Alloalcanivorax dieselolei B5: one gene and its partner. Each later gene encodes a partner of the first gene's protein in a complex. Links are inferred from orthologs where the notes say so. Each region holds a gene or a part of one and is shown on either strand. Other genes may lie near its edges.

Region 1 (7,960 bases):
CTATGTCTTCTTCCGGCTTCACTCGAATGATCCTGCCATCCACTCTTAATGCATCTTCTGGCTCCACCCGGTCTCCCAGGGTCGCCACCTTGCCGTTCACGGAGACTCGCCCGTCGGCGATCCAGACCTCCAGTTCCCGGCGCGAACCCAGCCCGGCACGGGCCAGTACCTTCTGTAACTTCTCACTCATTGGGCGAACGCTCTTCATCGGCCGTCATGTCGGCCGCCTCCTGCACCGGCGACTCCGGGTCCTGCTCATCGGGAGAAGCGCCCTCCTCTTCCAATGCACCCGAATCCGGCCGGCGGCGGAATTCCGCTTCAAAATTGGCGATCACCGAGTCCACCTTTTCCATGCTCATCAAGGTGGATTCGTCGATCTCCGGCTCATCGTGCATATTCAATGCCAGCACGTTGGCGTTGTCCGGTTCGGCCTCGTCTCCGTCTTCTCCCTCCGCCACAGGCTCGTTCTCGGACGGCGCATCACTGAGCGCCAGTTCCTCGTTGAGCTTGTCGAGGTCACGGATCTCCGCCAAAGGCGGCAGCTCGTCCAGACTCTTCAAATCGAAGTAATCGAGGAACTGGCGGGTGGTGGCGAACATCGCCGGCCGGCCCGGCACATCCCGGTGTCCGACCACGCGCACCCAACCTCGTTCCATCAGGCTCTTAATAATATGGGAACTCACCGAAACGCCGCGGATCTCCTCGATCTCGCCACGGGTGATCGGCTGGCGGTAAGCCATCAACGCCAGCGTTTCCAACACCGCCCGGCTGTAACGGGGCGGCCTTTCCTGCCACAGGCGACTGACCCAGGGCCCCAGTTCAGTGCGCACCTGGAAACGAAAGCCGGATGCGACCTCCTTCAGCTCAATGCCGCGCTCGGCATAATCCTCGCTCAGCGATTCCAGCAACCGGCTCAGATCCGCCTTGCTGGGGCAATCCTGTTCATCGAACAGCGTCAGCATGGTATCCCGGTCCAGCGGGCCGTCGGCGGCCAGAATCGCCGCTTCCAGAATGCTTTTGATCCGCTCCGGCGACAGTTCGCTCATGCCTCGCTCCCTTGTTCGGCGTCCGGGATGTCATCTTCCAGTTCCAGCTGCGCGATTACATCAGACTCTTCCACCGTCACCGTTTTCGCCTTGATGTGAATCGGTGAGAACGGCGAGTTCTGGACCAGTTCCACCAATGACACCTTGACCAGCTCCAGCACCGCCAGGAAGGTCACCACCACGCCCAGCTTGCTCTCCTCGGCGTCGAACAATTCCACGAAGGGCACGAATTCCCGTCCCTTCAAGCGGTCCAGCACATTCGCCATGCGTTCGCGGGTGGAGAGCTTTTCCCGCGACACCTGATGGCTCTCAAACATGTCGGCACGGTGCAGCACTTCCTTGAGCGCCAGCAGCAGCTCGCGCATATCCACGTCCGGCTGCGACTTCTCACGCACATATTCCGGACGGCGGGCGGCGGCCAGATGGATATCGCGCTCCAGCCGGGGCAGCGCCTCGATATCTTCCGCCGCCTTCTTGAACCGCTCGTATTCCTGCAACCGGCGGATCAACTCGGCGCGGGGATCCTCGCCTTCGTCCTCTCCCTCGTTGGCCGGGCGCGGCAGCAACGAGCGGGATTTGATCTCGCCCAGCATGGCCGCCATGACCAGATACTCGGCGGCCAGCTCCAGGTTGAGCGCCTTCATCAGCTCGACGTACTCCATGTACTGGCTGGTGATTTGCGCTACCGGAATGTCAAGGATGTCCAGGTTCTGCCGTTTAATCAGATACAGCAGCAAATCCAGCGGCCCCTCGAAGGCTTCCAGGAACACTTCCAGTGCGTCGGGCGGAATGTACAGATCATCCGGCAACTTGGTGATCGCCTTGCCGTAGATCAGCCCGAAGGGCATCTCCGCCTGCTGCGGAGCAGGCGGTGGCATCAGCGGATTGTCCACCGGGTTCGGATCGTTCATCGCACCTTGCTCATCGGTACCTGCTTATCGACGGCTTATTCATCGATAGTGCAGTCCCATGACCGCCCGCACCTCTTCCAAAGTGGCGCGAGCCTGTTCCCTGGCCTCTTCGCAGCCGTCGGACAGAACCGACCGCACCAGGTCCGGATTACGCAAATGTTCTTCCGCCCGCTTGCGGATCGGCTCCACTTCCTCCTGCACCGCCTCGATCACCGGCTTTTTGCAGTCCAGACAGCCGATCCCCGCGCTGGTGCAGCCCTCGCGCACCCAGATACGGGTGGCATCGTCGCTGTAGACCTTGTGGAATTCCCACACCGGGCAATTCTCCGGATCACCGGGGTCACTGCGACGCACTCGGGCCGGGTCCGTGGGCATGCGCCGAATCTTGCTTTCCACTTCCCCCGGCTCCTCGCGCAGACTGATGAAATTGCCGTAGGACTTGGACATTTTCTGACCGTCCAGCCCCGGCATGCGCGAAGCCGGAGTCAACAGCGCCTGGGGTTCGGGCAGGATCACCTTGCCGCCGCCTTCCAGGTCGCCGTAGAGCCGCTCCTTGTCACCCAGAGTAATGTTCTGCTGGTCCTGGACCAAGGCCCGGGCGGTTTCCAGGGCCGATTCATCGCCCTGTTCCTGATACTGGCGGCGATGATTCAAGTAGATACGGGACTGTTTCTTGCCCATCTTCTTGATCGCCGCGGCCACCGCCTCCTCAAACCCCGGCTCACGGCCATAGAGGTGGTTGAAGCGGCGCGCCACTTCCCGGGTCAGTTCCACGTGGGCCACCTGGTCGGCCCCCACCGGCACCTGTCCGGCCCGGTAAATCAATATGTCCGCGGCCTGCAGCAGGGGGTAGCCGAGAAAACCATAGGTGCCCAGGTCCTTTTCCTTGAGCTTTTCCTGCTGGTCCTTGTAGGTCGGCACCCGTTCCAGCCAGGACAACGGCGTGATCATCGACAGCAGCAGATGCAGCTCCGCGTGCTCCGGCACCTGGCTCTGTACGAACAGCGTGGCGGAACCCGGGTTGACACCGGCGGCCAGCCAATCCACCACCAGATCCCAGGTGTGCTGCTCGATGCTACCCGGATTTTCATATTCGGTAGTCAGACCATGCCAGTCCGCGACGAAAAAGAAACACTCGTACTCATGCTGCAGACGTGCCCAGTTCTTCAGTACCCCATGATAGTGTCCCAGGTGCAGACGGCCGGTGGCACGCATGCCGGAAACCACTCGTTGGGCGGGAACCACGGAACTCAAAACCGACTCCTGTCGTGAAGGCGTGAAAGCCAGCGATTATAAGGCGAAGAAGGTGCCCAGGGACAGGGTGCACGGATTGTGTACCCCACCGGGTTCAGAAAATGGCGTCCAACGGCCCGGCCCCTTCGCGGATCACCTCCGGTCCGTTGCCATCGACCAGGGAGATCACCGTGGTTTCGGTGACGCCGCAGAAGCCGCCATCGATCACCAGATCCACCTGGTTATTGAGAAAGTCGCGCACGTCCTGCGGGTCGGTGAGCGGAAACTCATCGTCCGGCAAATGGGCGGTACTGGTCATGATCGGTTCACCGTATTCCGCCAGTAGTGCCTGGCAGATCGGGTGGTCCGGTACCCGGATGCCAATGGTGCGCTTTTTGGGATGCATCAGCCGCCGTGGCACCTCACTGGTGCCCTGAAGAATAAATGTATACGCGCCCGGCGTGTGCGCCTTGAGCAAACGGTAGTCCGGATTGTCCACCTTGGCGTACAGCGCCAGCACCGACAGGTCCGGGCACAACAGAGTGAACTGGTGTTTATTGTCCAGTCGGCGAAGGCGAATCAGCCGGTCCAGCGCCGCCTTCTCTCCGATGCCACAACCCAGTGCGTAGGTGGTGTCGGTGGGATAGGCAATCAGCCCGCCCTGGCGCAGCACCTTGGCGGCTTCGCTGATCAGACGCGGCTGCGGATCTTCCGGATGAATGTGGAGTACGGTGGTCATGGGCGCGGATTGTCCGCCGCTTGGCGCGCTGACGCAAGGTCTCGGGCCGCCCATACCGGGACCGCATCCTTCGGGTACGGCGGCAACCCGCCCAGCCGCAGCCATTTCTGTTCCGGGGAATGAAAATCACTGCCACCGGACACCGCCAGCCCGAAATGACGCCAACATTCTTCAAGCAACGCGCCCTGCGCCGGCGTCAGCCCCGGCATCAACGCCTCCAATGCCAGCCCCCCGGCATCACGGAAAGCGCCGACCAGCTGCCGCAAGCGTTTGCGGGTCATATTATAAGCCAGGGGATGGGCCAGCACGGGCACCGCGCCGGCGGCCAGCAAATCCGCCACGCCCTGCTCCAGCGTGCACCAGGGCGTGGAAACGTAAGCGGACTGGCCTTTCTTGAGAAAGCGGTTGAAGGCGTGCTGGTTGTCCCGGGCCTTGCCTTCGCTGATCAGCATGCGCGCGAACCAGGGCCGGCCGGGCGCGTCGCTGTCCGCCAAGGCGCAGGCCTTGTGGTAGCTGCCGGTCAGTCCGGCGGCACGATCGAGGCGGTCGCCGATGCGCCGGGCGCGCTCCCGGCGTGCATCCATCTGGCTGGCCACCCGGGCTCGGAGCACCGGATTGTCCTCATCGAGCCACAATCCGAGCACATGGATTTCGCGGTTGTCCCATTGCACCGACAGCTCGATGCCCGGCACCAGTTCCAACCCCAGGTCCCGCGCCCGGGCACGCGCCTCCGGAAGACCGGCCAAAGTATCGTGATCGGTCAGCGCCAGGGCATCCACGCCATAGTCCGCCGCCCGCGACACCAGCTCCGCCGGGGTGAGCTGGCCGTCGGAAGCACGGCTGTGGGAGTGAAAATCCGGACACTGGTACATTAGCCCTCCAGACGGGCGATCTTGGTGGTGGCACACTATCATAACCGTGACGCAATCCCCATCATGGGCGGAGCGGGTGATTTGTGCCGCGCTTCCCGATAACATGCGTCCTCCGGGAGGACAACGTCGCTATGAAAGTAATGTCGCCATGAAAACCCTATTTGATTACTTGCCCGTGGTGGTGTTCTTCGGCCTCTACTTCGTTAGCGGTCGGGATATCATGCTGGCCACCTGGGGGCTGCTCGGCGCCACCAGTTTCCAGGTCATCGCCGGGCGCCTGATCTGGAAGCGCTGGCACCGTCTGCATCTGGTGGTGCTGGCCATCACCCTGGTGTTCGGCGGCCTGACCCTGGCCTTGAACAACGACGTCTTCATTAAATGGCGTCCCTCCATCATCAGTTTCGTGCTGGCGGCGATTCTCGCCGTGGGCCATTTCCTGAAACACCGCAATCTGCTGCAACGTCTCTGCGAAAGCCTGATGCGCGGCGCCTTTGGCAAGGTAGTCACCCTGCAAGCGAAGGACTGGCGGCGGCTGAACCTGGCGTTCGTGCTTTATTTCATCTTCATCGGCCTGCTGAATCTGTACATTGCCTTCAATTTCAGCACTGACTTCTGGGTGAATTTCAAACTGTTCGGTTTCACCGCCATCCAGATGGTGTTCTATCTGGCCGCGTTCGCCTATTTCTACAAGCGCATGCCGGAGGCGGACCGCAAGAGTCTGTTTCACGGCGACGCCAATGACAAAAAGCCCGACGACAAGGACAACGATGCTTTACGTGATCATCAGTGAGGACGTGCCCGACTCCCTGCCCCTGCGAACACCCGCACGACCCGCGCACCTGGCGCGTCTGGAAACGCTCAGAGACCAAGGCCGGCTGGTGCTGGCCGGGCCGTTGCCGGCGGTGGACAGCGACAACCCCGGCGAAGCCGGTTTCACCGGTTCCCTGGTAGTGGCGGAATTCCCCTCTCTGGCGGAAGCCCAGGCCTGGGCCGATGCCGACCCTTACGTGGATGCCGGCGTCTACCGCCAGGTTCAGGTGAAACCTTTCAAGAAGGTTCTGCCCTGAGAACGACTGATCGTTTTTACAAATACTGTACGCGGCACTACGGCAAAGCGCGCTTGTTTCGGCAAGAATAGCCGCCGCGCTTTCCACACGTCACGCCGTACTACAAGAAGGAGCCCCGTGAATGCAAAATCGATGGTTAAGCGGCTTGCTGCTGCTGGCGCTGTGTCTGCCAGCCCCCGTATATGCCGCCGCGGCCTGGATCAACGATGAAATCTATGTCCCCATGCGAGCCGGCGCCGGCACCGGCTATCGCATTGTGCACAGAGGGATCAAAAGTGGCACCCGGGTGGAATTGCTCGGCGAAGAAGGAGACTGGCTCCACATCCGCTACGGCGACCGGGAAGGCTATGTGGAAAAGCAATACATCAGCCGCACGCCCACCGCGGCGCTGCGCCTGCAAAAGCTGACTCAGGACACCGAGAAAGCCACCAGTACCGCCAGTGATCTGCGTCAGAGAATGGCGGAAGTGGAAGGTCAACGCGATGCCCTGCGCGGTGAAGTGGAAGAACTGCGCTCCTCCCTGACCGCCCGCGGCAATGAGCTGGATCAGTTACGCAACGTGGCCGCCGACCCGATCCGTCTGGATCAGGCCAATCGCCGCCTCAACGAGGAGTTGAGCATGCTGCGTTCGGAGCTGGATCAGGTGAAAGCGGAGAATGCCCTGCTGCGCAATGACAACACGTCCCGCAAATGGATCACTGGCGTGGGCATCTTGTTGCTTGGCGCCATCGGTGGCTTGCTGCTGAAATCCAAATCCGGCCGCCGCCGGAACAATTGGGCCAACTGACCCTTTCCGGCACACCAGGCGCACGCGCGCCGACTACGAAGCGGCTGCAGGAGCTTGCCTTGCAAGCGAATCTTTTGGGCCGGAGCCCATTCGCCAGCAGGGCTGGCTCCTACAGCTGCTTCGTAACGACCTCTGAATTCAGTTTGCCAAGCCCATGGCGTCAGCCCTCCAGCCTGCCAAACAGGGTCTCCAGGCGCAGCACCACGCCATTGACGCCGTGATAATCCTGCTCCCGCGGCCACAGCACGAAAGGCTCCACCTCGATGAACAACCAGGGCCGCCACACATTGCGCCGGTAGCGCGCGTAGACCCGGTAATTATCCACCACTCCCGGTTTGCTGTACCCGCCCACGGCCAGCCCCAGGTCCAGAGCCGAGCGATGATCAAGGCGTTTGAACAGATTGACGCCCTGAAACAACCCCATCCCCAGCCCTTCCTCATTGAGCTCCTCGGTGTAACTCACTTCACTGGAGAAACGCAGGCTGGTGGTCGGCGTCAGCGGACGATCCACTTCAAACAAGGAACGGCTGCCCCAGCCTTTCGGATCGCGCCAATAGAGGCGCTGGGTGTAGCGCAGCCAGGCGCTCTCATTGAACAACGGGTACAGACGCCGGTAACGCAGACGGGTGTAGGTGGTCAGGTCGGAACGCACGCCCGCGTCCAGATCCAGATCCATGGCGTCGGAGCGGTCGATAACCCAGCGCAGTGCGCCACGAAAGCCATCGTCGCGTTCGCCCGTGGGGCGTCGGGCCAGCGGGGCATCCCTGTCCTGCTCCTCGTCCCGGTTGCGAAACAATAGCGATAAACGGCGTTCGGCGCTGGGCAGCCAGACTCGTGCGTCCACGTCCACATCGCCGGCATCATCGTTATCGTCGCGCCACACCTGCTCCGCGGTAACCCGCACCCGGCTGGAGGCCGGTTCGTTGCTGCCGCGCACCGGGTCCTCGAAAAAGCCGTCCACCCAGCGGCTTGGCCAGCACAGCGTGCGTGACAGCCAGCCGTGGGTACGGTCCACCAGAGTATCGTTGGCCCCTGAGTAACAGCTATCCGGCGACTCCGCGCGAACCGCTCCACTCAGCACCAGCACGCCCAGCCATAAAACACGCCTCATGGGGCTCAGCATAGCGCCGCTTGGCGGCGGCGGGAATCAGCCCAGTGCGCCGGCGCCACGCAAGCGGGCGATCTCCTCATCGGTGAAGCCTTGCTCGCGCAACACTTCCTCGTTGTGCTGCCCCAGACCAACGCCGGCGAAACGATACCCCACTGGGGTGGCGGAGAAACGAAATGGCGAGGCCACCTGAGGCT
Region 2 (9,129 bases), 630 kb from region 1 along the record:
TAGCCACGGGATTCGCTATGTTCGCTTCGATTTTGTCCACTGCCGGCGCCTGGGCGTCGGAAGGGCAGCCGGAAAAGGCCGTTTATGACGGTGAGCTGTCCGGTTTTGACTACGCTTATCCGGTGAACCGGTTCGAATTTACTTCTCAAGGTGTGCCGGTGCGGATGGCTTATCTGGATGTCGCGCCGGAGACGCCGAACGGGCGCACGGTGGTGCTGATGCACGGCAAGAATTTCTGCGCGGGCACGTGGGAGGGCACCATTGAAGCGCTCTCCGAGGCTGGGTACCGGGTGGTGGCGCCGGATCAGATCGGCTTTTGCAAATCCACCAAGCCCGAGAATTATCATTTCAGCTTTCATCAGTTGGCGGCCAACACTCACTCCTTGCTCGCGAATCTCGATATCCACAAGGTTACGGTGATGGGGCATTCCATGGGCGGCATGCTGGCCACCCGTTATGCGCTGATGTACCCGGATGGGGTGGAGCAGTTGGTGCTGGCCAATCCTATCGGGTTGGAGGATTGGAAAGCCAAAGGCGTGCCGTATCAGGGCATCGACCAGGCCTACCAGTCGGAATTGAAGAAGAGCGCGGAGGGCATCCGGGCGTATCAGCAATCCACTTATTACGCCGGCCATTGGGAGCCACGTTATGACCGTTGGGTGGAGATGCAGGCCGGGATGTATCGCGGCAAGGACCGGGAACGGGTGGCGTGGAATCAGGCGCTGACCTCCGACATGGTGTTCACGCAGCCGGTGGTTTATGAGTTCAGTCAGTTGCGGGTTCCGACTCTGCTGTTGATCGGCGAGCAGGACAACACGGCGATCGGCAAAGGGCTGGCCAGCGAAGAAGTTAAAAAGGAACTGGGCCGCTATGAGGTGCTGGGGGAGCAGGCCGCCGAGCGGATTCCCGATGCCACTTTGGTGGAGTTCCCGGAGCTGGGCCATTCTCCGCAGATTCAGGCGCCGGAGACGTTTCACAAGGCTCTGTTGGACGGGCTGAGCGAGCTGTAGCGGATTCTGCTCGGGACCGGGGCGTCGGCCAGCGATACGGTGCCGGCGGTCCCCAATCCGGTGGCGCGATGTTAGGATGCGCGCCTTGCCGATTGTATCGATGGAGCGCTGATGTTATCGAAACGGACCTTCCTGCTTCCGCTTGCCTGCCTGATCTCGCTTGCCCCGCTTGGTGCCAAGGCCGCTCCTGAATGGGCGGATCCGGATTACCCGGAGATCGATTACGGCGGTACCTACGGCATGCTGGCCAGCGAAAACGGGTTCAAGGAAATGATGGGCTGGTGGGCCTACGGCGATAGCGGGGCGGCATACAGCAACATCGACTCCCTGAAGAGCGCCGCTAATAAATCCCTGCTCATGCGCGAGCATGATCACACTCGGTTCGAGGCCGAGTGCACGGACGGGAAACTGGCCTTCGTGGTGACCCACGCATCAGGTATGGGAAAAGGGCCGAGTGCCTTCGCGGTGAGCGACAGTGGCGATATCGAGGTGGCCTACAGCTTCGATGGTGGTGAGGCCCATAAAGCCGCCTGGCCGGACCTGTTCGAGGGGAGATCCACGGGGTTGCGTCAGGATCAGGCGTATCGGTTCATGAAAGCTCTGGAAAAGGCGGATGACGTGGCCTTGCGGATGCACAGCTCCGACGGCTCACCAATGGAACTGAATTTCGCCCTGGCCGGCGCGGAAGAGGCGTTTGCTCCGGTGCTGGAGGCTTGCGGTTACCAATAGGCAGGGGCCTTGTAAGACTCCCTCACACGGAAATCTTCAACTCCACTCCCAGCGCTTTTAATACCCGCACCACAGTGTCGAACCGCGGCTTGGCGCCGGGGCTGAGGGCCTTGTACAGGCTCTCCCGGCCCAGTCCCGAGGCGCGGGCGATTTCACTCATGCCCTTGGCACGGGCCACGTGGCCGATGGCATCAATCAATTCATTGTGGTCGCCACTGGCCAGGACCTGGGACAGGTATTCGGCAATGGTGGCCTCGCTGTCCAGATGGCGAGCGAGGTCAAAAGGTTGGATGCCGAGGTCTTTCAGTGTGTTGTCAGGGCGGTTCATGGTGGTCACCTCGCTATGGTGTTGTGATCGCCGATCTGCCCGTTGCGCAAGCGGTCCAGCCGGCGGAGCAACGCGGCCTTGCCAACGGGGTCCCTCACTCTGGACAGCCAGAGGCGAAACGCCTGAGTGTCCAGTACGGTATAAGTCCGAATTGTATCCTTTTGGATACGGCTGTCAAGGCTGGAAGGTTCGGAATCGGAAGAGGGTTTCCCACCAGGGGAACCGGAGGAGTGGGGGCCGTTCATGGCAAATGCTCGCTGACGTGGTCCAGCTTTCAGTATCGAAGAGTGGGGGCCGGCGGGTCTGTCGGCTAAATCGGAAAGGTCTGTAGGTCAGGCACGCGAGAAGGGGTAAGCCATACCTTTATGGATATGTGTTTTTGTGCACAAAGAGAGACTTGGGAGCTCATCCCGTCCCCTACGCCCTTTGTGTGATGAATTCAGGGCGGCATGTCGCTAGACTAACCGGTTTAAACGGTTTGTCCGTGGCCGGCGATGGCGTGGCCGGGCAGGGACGGTTCGCGGGAAGCGAGTAGCGCACTCTATGAGACTGAAAAGCATCAAGCTGGCGGGGTTCAAGTCGTTCGTGGATCCCACGACGGCCCTGTTCCCGGATAACCTCACCGCCGTGGTGGGGCCCAATGGCTGTGGCAAGTCCAATATCATCGACGCCGTGCGCTGGGTGATGGGGGAATCCTCCGCCAAGCATTTGCGCGGCGAGTCCATGGCGGACGTGATCTTCAACGGCTCCAACTCCCGCAAACCGGTGGCGCAGGCCTCTATCGAGCTGGTGTTCGATAACGCCGAGGGCAAGATCCAGGGCGAGTACGGCAAGTTCAGTGAAATCTCGGTGCGGCGCCTGGTGACCCGGGACGGCCAGTCCAATTACTTCCTCAACGGCGCCAAGTGCCGCCGCAAGGACATCTCCGATATCTTCATGGGCACCGGTCTCGGCCCCCGCAGTTACGCCATTATCGAGCAGGGCATGATCTCCCGGTTGATCGAGGCGAAGCCGGAAGAGTTGCGGGTGTACATCGAGGAGGCCGCCGGCATCTCCAAGTACAAGGCCCGTCGCCGTGAGACCGAGAACCGCATGCGCCGTACCCGGGAGAACCTGGAGCGCCTGACCGACATTCGCGAGGAACTGGAACGGCAACTGGAGCGCCTCAGCCGCCAGGCCGCCGCGGCGGAGAAATACAAGCAGTACAAGGAAGAGGAGCGCCACAAGAGCGCTCAGCTCAAAGCCTTGCGCTGGCAGGGCCTGGATCACCAGGTCAAGCAGTTGGACCACGTGATCGGCGAGCTGGACGTGAGCATGGAGGCCAAGGTGGCCGAGCAGCGCCACGTGGACGCCGAGATCGAGCGGCTGCGCGAAGGGCATAACGAAGCGCAGGAGCATTTCAATCAGGTCCAGCAGCACTTTTACGCGCTCGGCGCCGAGGTGGCGCGGCTGGAGCAGAGCATCCAGCACCAGCGCGAGCGTCATCAGCAGTTGCACGAAGAGTTCGAGCAGGTCCGGGCCAGCTGGAAAGAGGCCGATGAGCACCAGCGGCTGGACGGCGAAAAGCTGGCCATGCTGGAGGAGCAGTTGGCGGAGTTGGAGCCGCGGCTGGAAGAAAGCAGCGAGCTGCAGGATAGTGCCACCGAGACGCTGACCCTGGCCGAGGAGGCCATGCAGGAGTGGCAGCAGGAGTGGGAGACCTTCAATAACCGGGCCGGCGAGTCACGCCGCCAGGCGGAGGTGGAACAGTCCCGCATCCAGCATCTGGAAAAATCCATCGAGCGCCTGCGTGATCGCATGGGACGGCTCGACAAGGAGCAGGAGTCCCTGGACTCCGGCCCGCTGGCCACCGAGATGCGTGAGTTTCAGGAGCAGGTGGCCGAGCTGCAGATGCAGCGTGAAGAGAGCGAGATGAGCAGCGAACGGCTGCAGGATGAGATCAACCAGCTGCGCCGCCAGAACGGCGATCGTGGCCGTGAGCTGGATGACGCCCGCGAGCGGCTGCAAACCCTGCGCGGCCGCCATACCTCCCTGGAGGCGCTGCAGAAGGCGGCCATGGGCGATGACGGCGCGGTGAGCGAATGGCTCACCCGCCACGAACTGGACGACCATCCGCGCCTGGCGGACCGTATCAACGTGGCCGAGGGCTGGGAAAAAGCGGTGGAAGCGGTGCTCGGCGATGCCCTGCAGGCGGTGGCCGTGGAGGGGTTGGACCAGGTCGGCGACTGGCTGGCGGACCTGACCCACGGCCGTGTCGCCATGGTCCAGCCGGGTTCGGACGGTGCCGGCGGCCATAGCGGAAAAACAGGCACGCCGTTACGGGACAAGGTCTCCGGCAAGGCTCCGGAAGGGCTGCTGGCCGGGGTTTACGCGGTGGAAGATCTGCCTGGGGCGCTGTCCCTGCGGGGTCAGTTGAGCCCCGGTGAGTCGGTGGTCACCCGCGACGGCATCTGGCTGGGGCCGGATTGGCTGCGTGTGGTGCGGGAACAGGATCAGGAAGCGGGCATCCTGGAACGCCGCCGGCAGTTGGAAGCGCTGGAAGAGCAGATCGAAACCCTGACCGCCACGGTGGAAGACCTCAAGGCGCGGCTGGAAGAAAACCGCGAGCAGGTGGCGGCGTTGGAGGAAGAACGCGAGGAAACCCAGCGCCAGGGCAGCCGGCTGAGCCGGGAGCTGGGGGAGGTCAACGCCCAGGTCAGTGCCCGCCAGGTGCGCCTGGAGCAGATCACCATGCGCCAGGAACGGCTCGGCCGCGAGCTGGAGGAAACCCGCGGTCAGCTCGAGCAGGAACAGGAACAAATCAAGGAAGCGCGGACGGTGCTGGCGGAAGCCCTGGACGCCATGGAGCAGGACTCCGGCGAGCGCGAGGCGCTGCTGTCGCGGCGTGACGATTACCGCCTGCGTCTGGACGAAGCGCGGCAACAGGCGCGGCAGCATCGTGATCAGGCCCATCAACTGGCCATGGAGGCCCAGGGGGCCCGTACCCAGGCGGATGCCCTGCGTCAGAACCTGGCCCGTCTGGAAGGCCAGGTGGCCAGCCTGGCCGAGCGCAAGGCACTGCTGGAAAGCCAGCTCAGTGAGGGCGGCGACGACCTCGGCCTGGAGCTGCAACAGCAGCTGGACGAAAAACTGGAGCTGCGCCTGGAGGCGGAGCAGAAGCTGGCCGACGCCCGCCGGAAGCTGGAAGACGTGGAACACCAGATGCGCGATCTGGAAGGCCGCCGTGGCCAGTTCGAGCGTCAGGCCCAGGAAGTGCGTGACGCCATCGGCCAGAAGCGCATGCTATGGCAGGAGTTGAGCACCCGCCGGCAGACCGTGGCCGAACAACTCAGCGAGCAGCACTTCGATCTGGAAACGGTGCTCGCCAATCTGCCGGAGGACGCCGACGAGCAGGCCTGGAACCAGGACCTGGAGCAGATCGCCCAGCGCATCGCCCGGCTCGGTCAGATCAACCTGGCCGCCATCGACGAATATCAGCAACAGTCCGAGCGCAAGCAGTATCTGGATCGGCAGAACGAGGATCTGGAAGACGCGCTGCGTACCCTGGACAATGCCATTCGCAAGATCGATCGCGAGACCCGGACCCGCTTCAAGGAGTACTTCGATCGCATCAACAAAGGGCTGCAGGCGCTGTTCCCGAAGGTGTTCGGCGGCGGGCACGCTTACCTGGAGCTGACCGGCGAGGATCTGCTGGATACCGGCGTGGCGATCATGGCGCGGCCACCGGGCAAGCGCAACAGCACCATTCACCTGCTGTCCGGGGGCGAAAAGGCCCTCACCGCCTTGTCGCTGGTGTTCAGTATTTTTGAACTCAACCCGGCACCGTTCTGTCTGTTGGATGAGGTGGACGCGCCTCTGGACGATGCCAATGTGGGCCGTTTCTGTAATCTGGTGCAGGAGATGTCGTCCCGGGTGCAGTTCATTTATATCACCCACAACAAGATCGCCATGGAAATGGCCCACGCTCTGATGGGCGTGACCATGCACGAACCCGGCACCTCGCGTCTGGTCTCCGTGGACGTGGAAGAGGCCGCTGAAATGGCGGCCATGTAACCGCGATGATGTAACAAGAGACAAACAGGCCCGGGGCCGCCGGGCCGTTAAACTGCTTATAGTTTTATGTAACCAGGACACGCTCTTAAGAAGTTTTACCTTATCAGCGTGAATCGCCCGGCTTCCATGCGGATAGCGCTTTGACAGCGGCGGGCGTGTAGCGAATGATTATCTGAACTGACGTATAACCCTAATGTGGTGTCCGCTTGGGGGCACACGCTAAGGAAGGGGCAAATGGGCCTGAATTTGGAAACACTGATCGGCATTCTGGTTATTCTGATTCTGCTGATTCTGGCCGACGGTGTGCGAAGAATGATCCGCGAACGGCACGGGCGCTTGCGTATGCGCATCGATCGCCGTTTCCGTCGTGCCACCGGTGGCGATGATGAAGAAGATGACTTTCTTGACAGCAACCCGGAAGTGATCGGTCGCCCCCGGGTGATCCGTCGCGGCGCCGACGGCGAACCGTTGCCGGAGGACCGTGAGGATCCGCCGATCATGATGGAAGAAGATGAATCGCCGGACGACATGGCCGGACGGCGGGCGGAACAGCAGAATCTGTTCGATGATGAGGCCGAGCCGGAGTCGGAGCCGGAAGAGTCACTGCCGTCCATGCGCGCCAGCCGGGATTTGCCGGAGGACGAGCTGGAACCGCAACCGGCTCGTGAGGCCCCCCGGCCCCGCGCCGAAGCCCGCCAGCCCCGTCGCGATGCGCCACCGCCGGAACGGCAGGTGCAGGAAGTGATCGTGTTCCATCTGATCGCGCGCCGCCCGGACCGTTTCGACGGCGAGGCGATGCTCCGTTATCTGCTGGAATGCGGCCTGCGCTTCGGCGAGATGAACATCTTCCATTGTCATCGGCAAGGCGACGAGTATCCGGAATTCTCCGTGGCCAACGCGGTGGAACCGGGCACCTTCGATATCCAGACCATGGAAGAGCAGGAATTCGCCGGCATTACGTTCTTCATGCAGTTGCCGGGGCCGCAGGATCCGCTGGCGGCGCTGGATCGCATGCTCACCACCGGCCGGCGCATGGCCGAAGGGCTGTACGGCGACCTGCGTGACGAGCAGCACAGCGTTTTGACGCCGCAGACCATGGAACACCTGCGCCAGCGCGTGCAGGAGTTCGAACGGCGCCAGCGCGTATCTCATAGCTGAGCTCGGAGGCCTCAAGACCACTGTAGGAGCTTGCCTTGCAAGCGAATCTGTTGCGCAGAGGCCGATTCGCTTGCAAGGCAAGCTCCCACAGCGGCTCCGTAGCAAAATCTGTAGGAGCCAGCCTTGCTGGCGAATTCGGGTTAAAACCGCCCCCCAGCGCCTGTAGAAAGCAAGGACTCACCCCACCGTGACATCGCCGAAAACCCCGTCTCCCGCCGAGCAAATCAAACAACTGCGGGACCAGCTCAACGACTGGTCTTACCGATACTACGTGCTGGACGATCCCGCCGTTCCCGACCCCGAATACGACCGCCTGTTCCGTCAGTTGCAAGTGCTGGAAAGCGAGCGTCCCGACCTGATCAGCCCGGATTCGCCAACGCAGCGGGTAGGGGACGTGCCGCTGGACGGCTTCAACGAAGTGCGTCATGCCGTGCCCATGCTGAGCCTGGGCAATGCCTTCAATGACGAGGAGCTGCGTGACTTCGACCAGCGCGTCCGCGAGCGTCTGGATGTGAGCGGCAGCATCGACTATGTCGCCGAGCCCAAGCTCGATGGCCTGGCGGTGTCGCTGGTCTATGAGAACGGCGAGTTGGTGCGCGGCGCCACCCGTGGCGACGGTGAAACCGGCGAGGACATTACCGCCAACGTGCGCACCATCAAGTCCATCCCGCTGCGCCTGCGTGGCGACAAGCCGCCGGCCCTGATGGAAGTGCGCGGCGAGGTGGTGATGACCCACCATGGCTTCGCCGAGCTGAACCGGCGCCAAGCCGAGGCGGAGCAGAAAACCTTCGCCAACCCCCGCAACGCCGCCGCCGGCAGCCTGCGGCAACTGGATTCCCGCATTACCGCCCAGCGGCCGCTGGAGTTCTACGCTTACTCCCTGGCGCAACTGGAAGGGGAGAACTGGCCGGATCGCCACTCCGCCATCCTCGAGCGGTTGCGCCAATGGGGACTGCGGGTGAATCCGGAAGTGAAGCTTTGTGATGGCGTGGACGCCTTGCTGGCGTTTTACCAGGACATCCTGGCGCGTCGGGATCAGTTGGACTACGACATCGACGGCGTGGTCTACAAAGTGGACCGGCTCGACTGGCAGCGTGACCTGGGCTTCGTTAGTCGCGCGCCGCGCTGGGCCATCGCGCACAAGTTCCCGGCCCAGGAAGAGATCACCGTTCTCAACGAGGTGGATTGGCAGGTGGGCCGCACCGGGGCGCTGACGCCGGTGGCGAAGCTGGAGCCGGTGCAGGTGGGCGGGGTCACCGTCAGCAATGCCACCCTGCACAATCTGGACGAGATCCGCCGTCTTGGCATTCGCATTGGCGACAGCGTGATCATTTATCGCGCCGGCGATGTCATCCCGAAGGTGGTGGGCAAGGTCCAGGAGCGCAGTCCTGCGGACCCTCAGGTTTTCAAGGGCGGAGAGTCGGCCGCTATCCGCCAGGTCGGGCCCTTCGTCAGGATCCCTCGTGAGTGCTGGCTGAGCCCGCGTTACGCGGATCAACGCGCCCCTCAGGCGCCGCGCCATTGCCCGGTCTGCGACAGCCAGGTGATCCGCAAGCGTGGCGAGGTCGCTTATCGTTGCACCGGTGGCCTGATCTGCGGCGCCCAGCAGCGCGAGGCGATCAAGCATTTCGCTTCGCGGCGCGCCATGGACATCGAGGGCCTGAGCATAAAACGGGTGGACCTGCTGGTGGACCAGGGGCTGGTTAGTAACGTGGCCGACCTCTATCGCCTCAAGGCCGAGGACATCGCCGACCTGGAACGGATGGGCGAGAAGTCCGCCGCCAACCTGATCGAGGCGCTGGCGCACTCCAGGACCGTGAGCCTGGAGCGCTTCCTGTTCGCCCTCGGCAT

What was found.
Region 2: the proteins of B5T_RS11440 (region 1) and smc are in contact, whole or in part, in a crystal structure (PDB 3ZGX), measured with the Bacillus subtilis proteins. The link is inferred for Alloalcanivorax dieselolei B5 from one-to-one orthologs.

Annotation. Positions count from the first base shown.
Region 1 is NC_018691.1:2,544,040-2,551,999, forward strand. The notes cover bases 1-2,848. They hold B5T_RS11440 (segregation and condensation protein A), read right to left. Parts: upstream 1,958-2,848; coding sequence 1,043-1,957; downstream 1-1,042. Other genes in these bases: rluB (23S rRNA pseudouridine(2605) synthase RluB), read right to left, coding at 1-190; scpB (SMC-Scp complex subunit ScpB), read right to left, coding at 183-1,046; B5T_RS11445 (tryptophan--tRNA ligase), read right to left, coding at 1,997-2,848. Outside these bases: more of B5T_RS11445, read right to left, coding at 2,849-3,211; B5T_RS11450 (L-threonylcarbamoyladenylate synthase), read right to left, coding at 3,306-3,929; B5T_RS11455 (PHP domain-containing protein), read right to left, coding at 3,926-4,801; B5T_RS11460 (inner membrane-spanning protein YciB), read left to right, coding at 4,950-5,591; B5T_RS11465 (YciI family protein), read left to right, coding at 5,569-5,868; B5T_RS11470 (TIGR04211 family SH3 domain-containing protein), read left to right, coding at 5,990-6,655; B5T_RS11475 (hypothetical protein), read right to left, coding at 6,816-7,766; B5T_RS11480 (CaiB/BaiF CoA transferase family protein), read right to left, coding at 7,803-7,960. UniProt on the Bacillus subtilis protein: Participates in chromosomal partition during cell division. May act via the formation of a condensin-like complex containing Smc and ScpB that pull DNA away from mid-cell into both cell halves.
Region 2 is NC_018691.1:1,909,702-1,918,830, forward strand. What follows is about bases 2,304-6,320. They hold smc (chromosome segregation protein SMC), read left to right. Parts: upstream 2,304-2,610; coding sequence 2,611-6,120; downstream 6,121-6,320. In the rest of the region: B5T_RS08680 (alpha/beta fold hydrolase), read left to right, coding at 18-1,010; B5T_RS08685 (hypothetical protein), read left to right, coding at 1,122-1,739; B5T_RS08690 (addiction module antidote protein), read right to left, coding at 1,762-2,067; cell division protein ZipA, read left to right, coding at 6,355-7,278; NAD-dependent DNA ligase LigA, read left to right, coding at 7,466-9,129. UniProt on the Bacillus subtilis protein: Required for chromosome condensation and partitioning.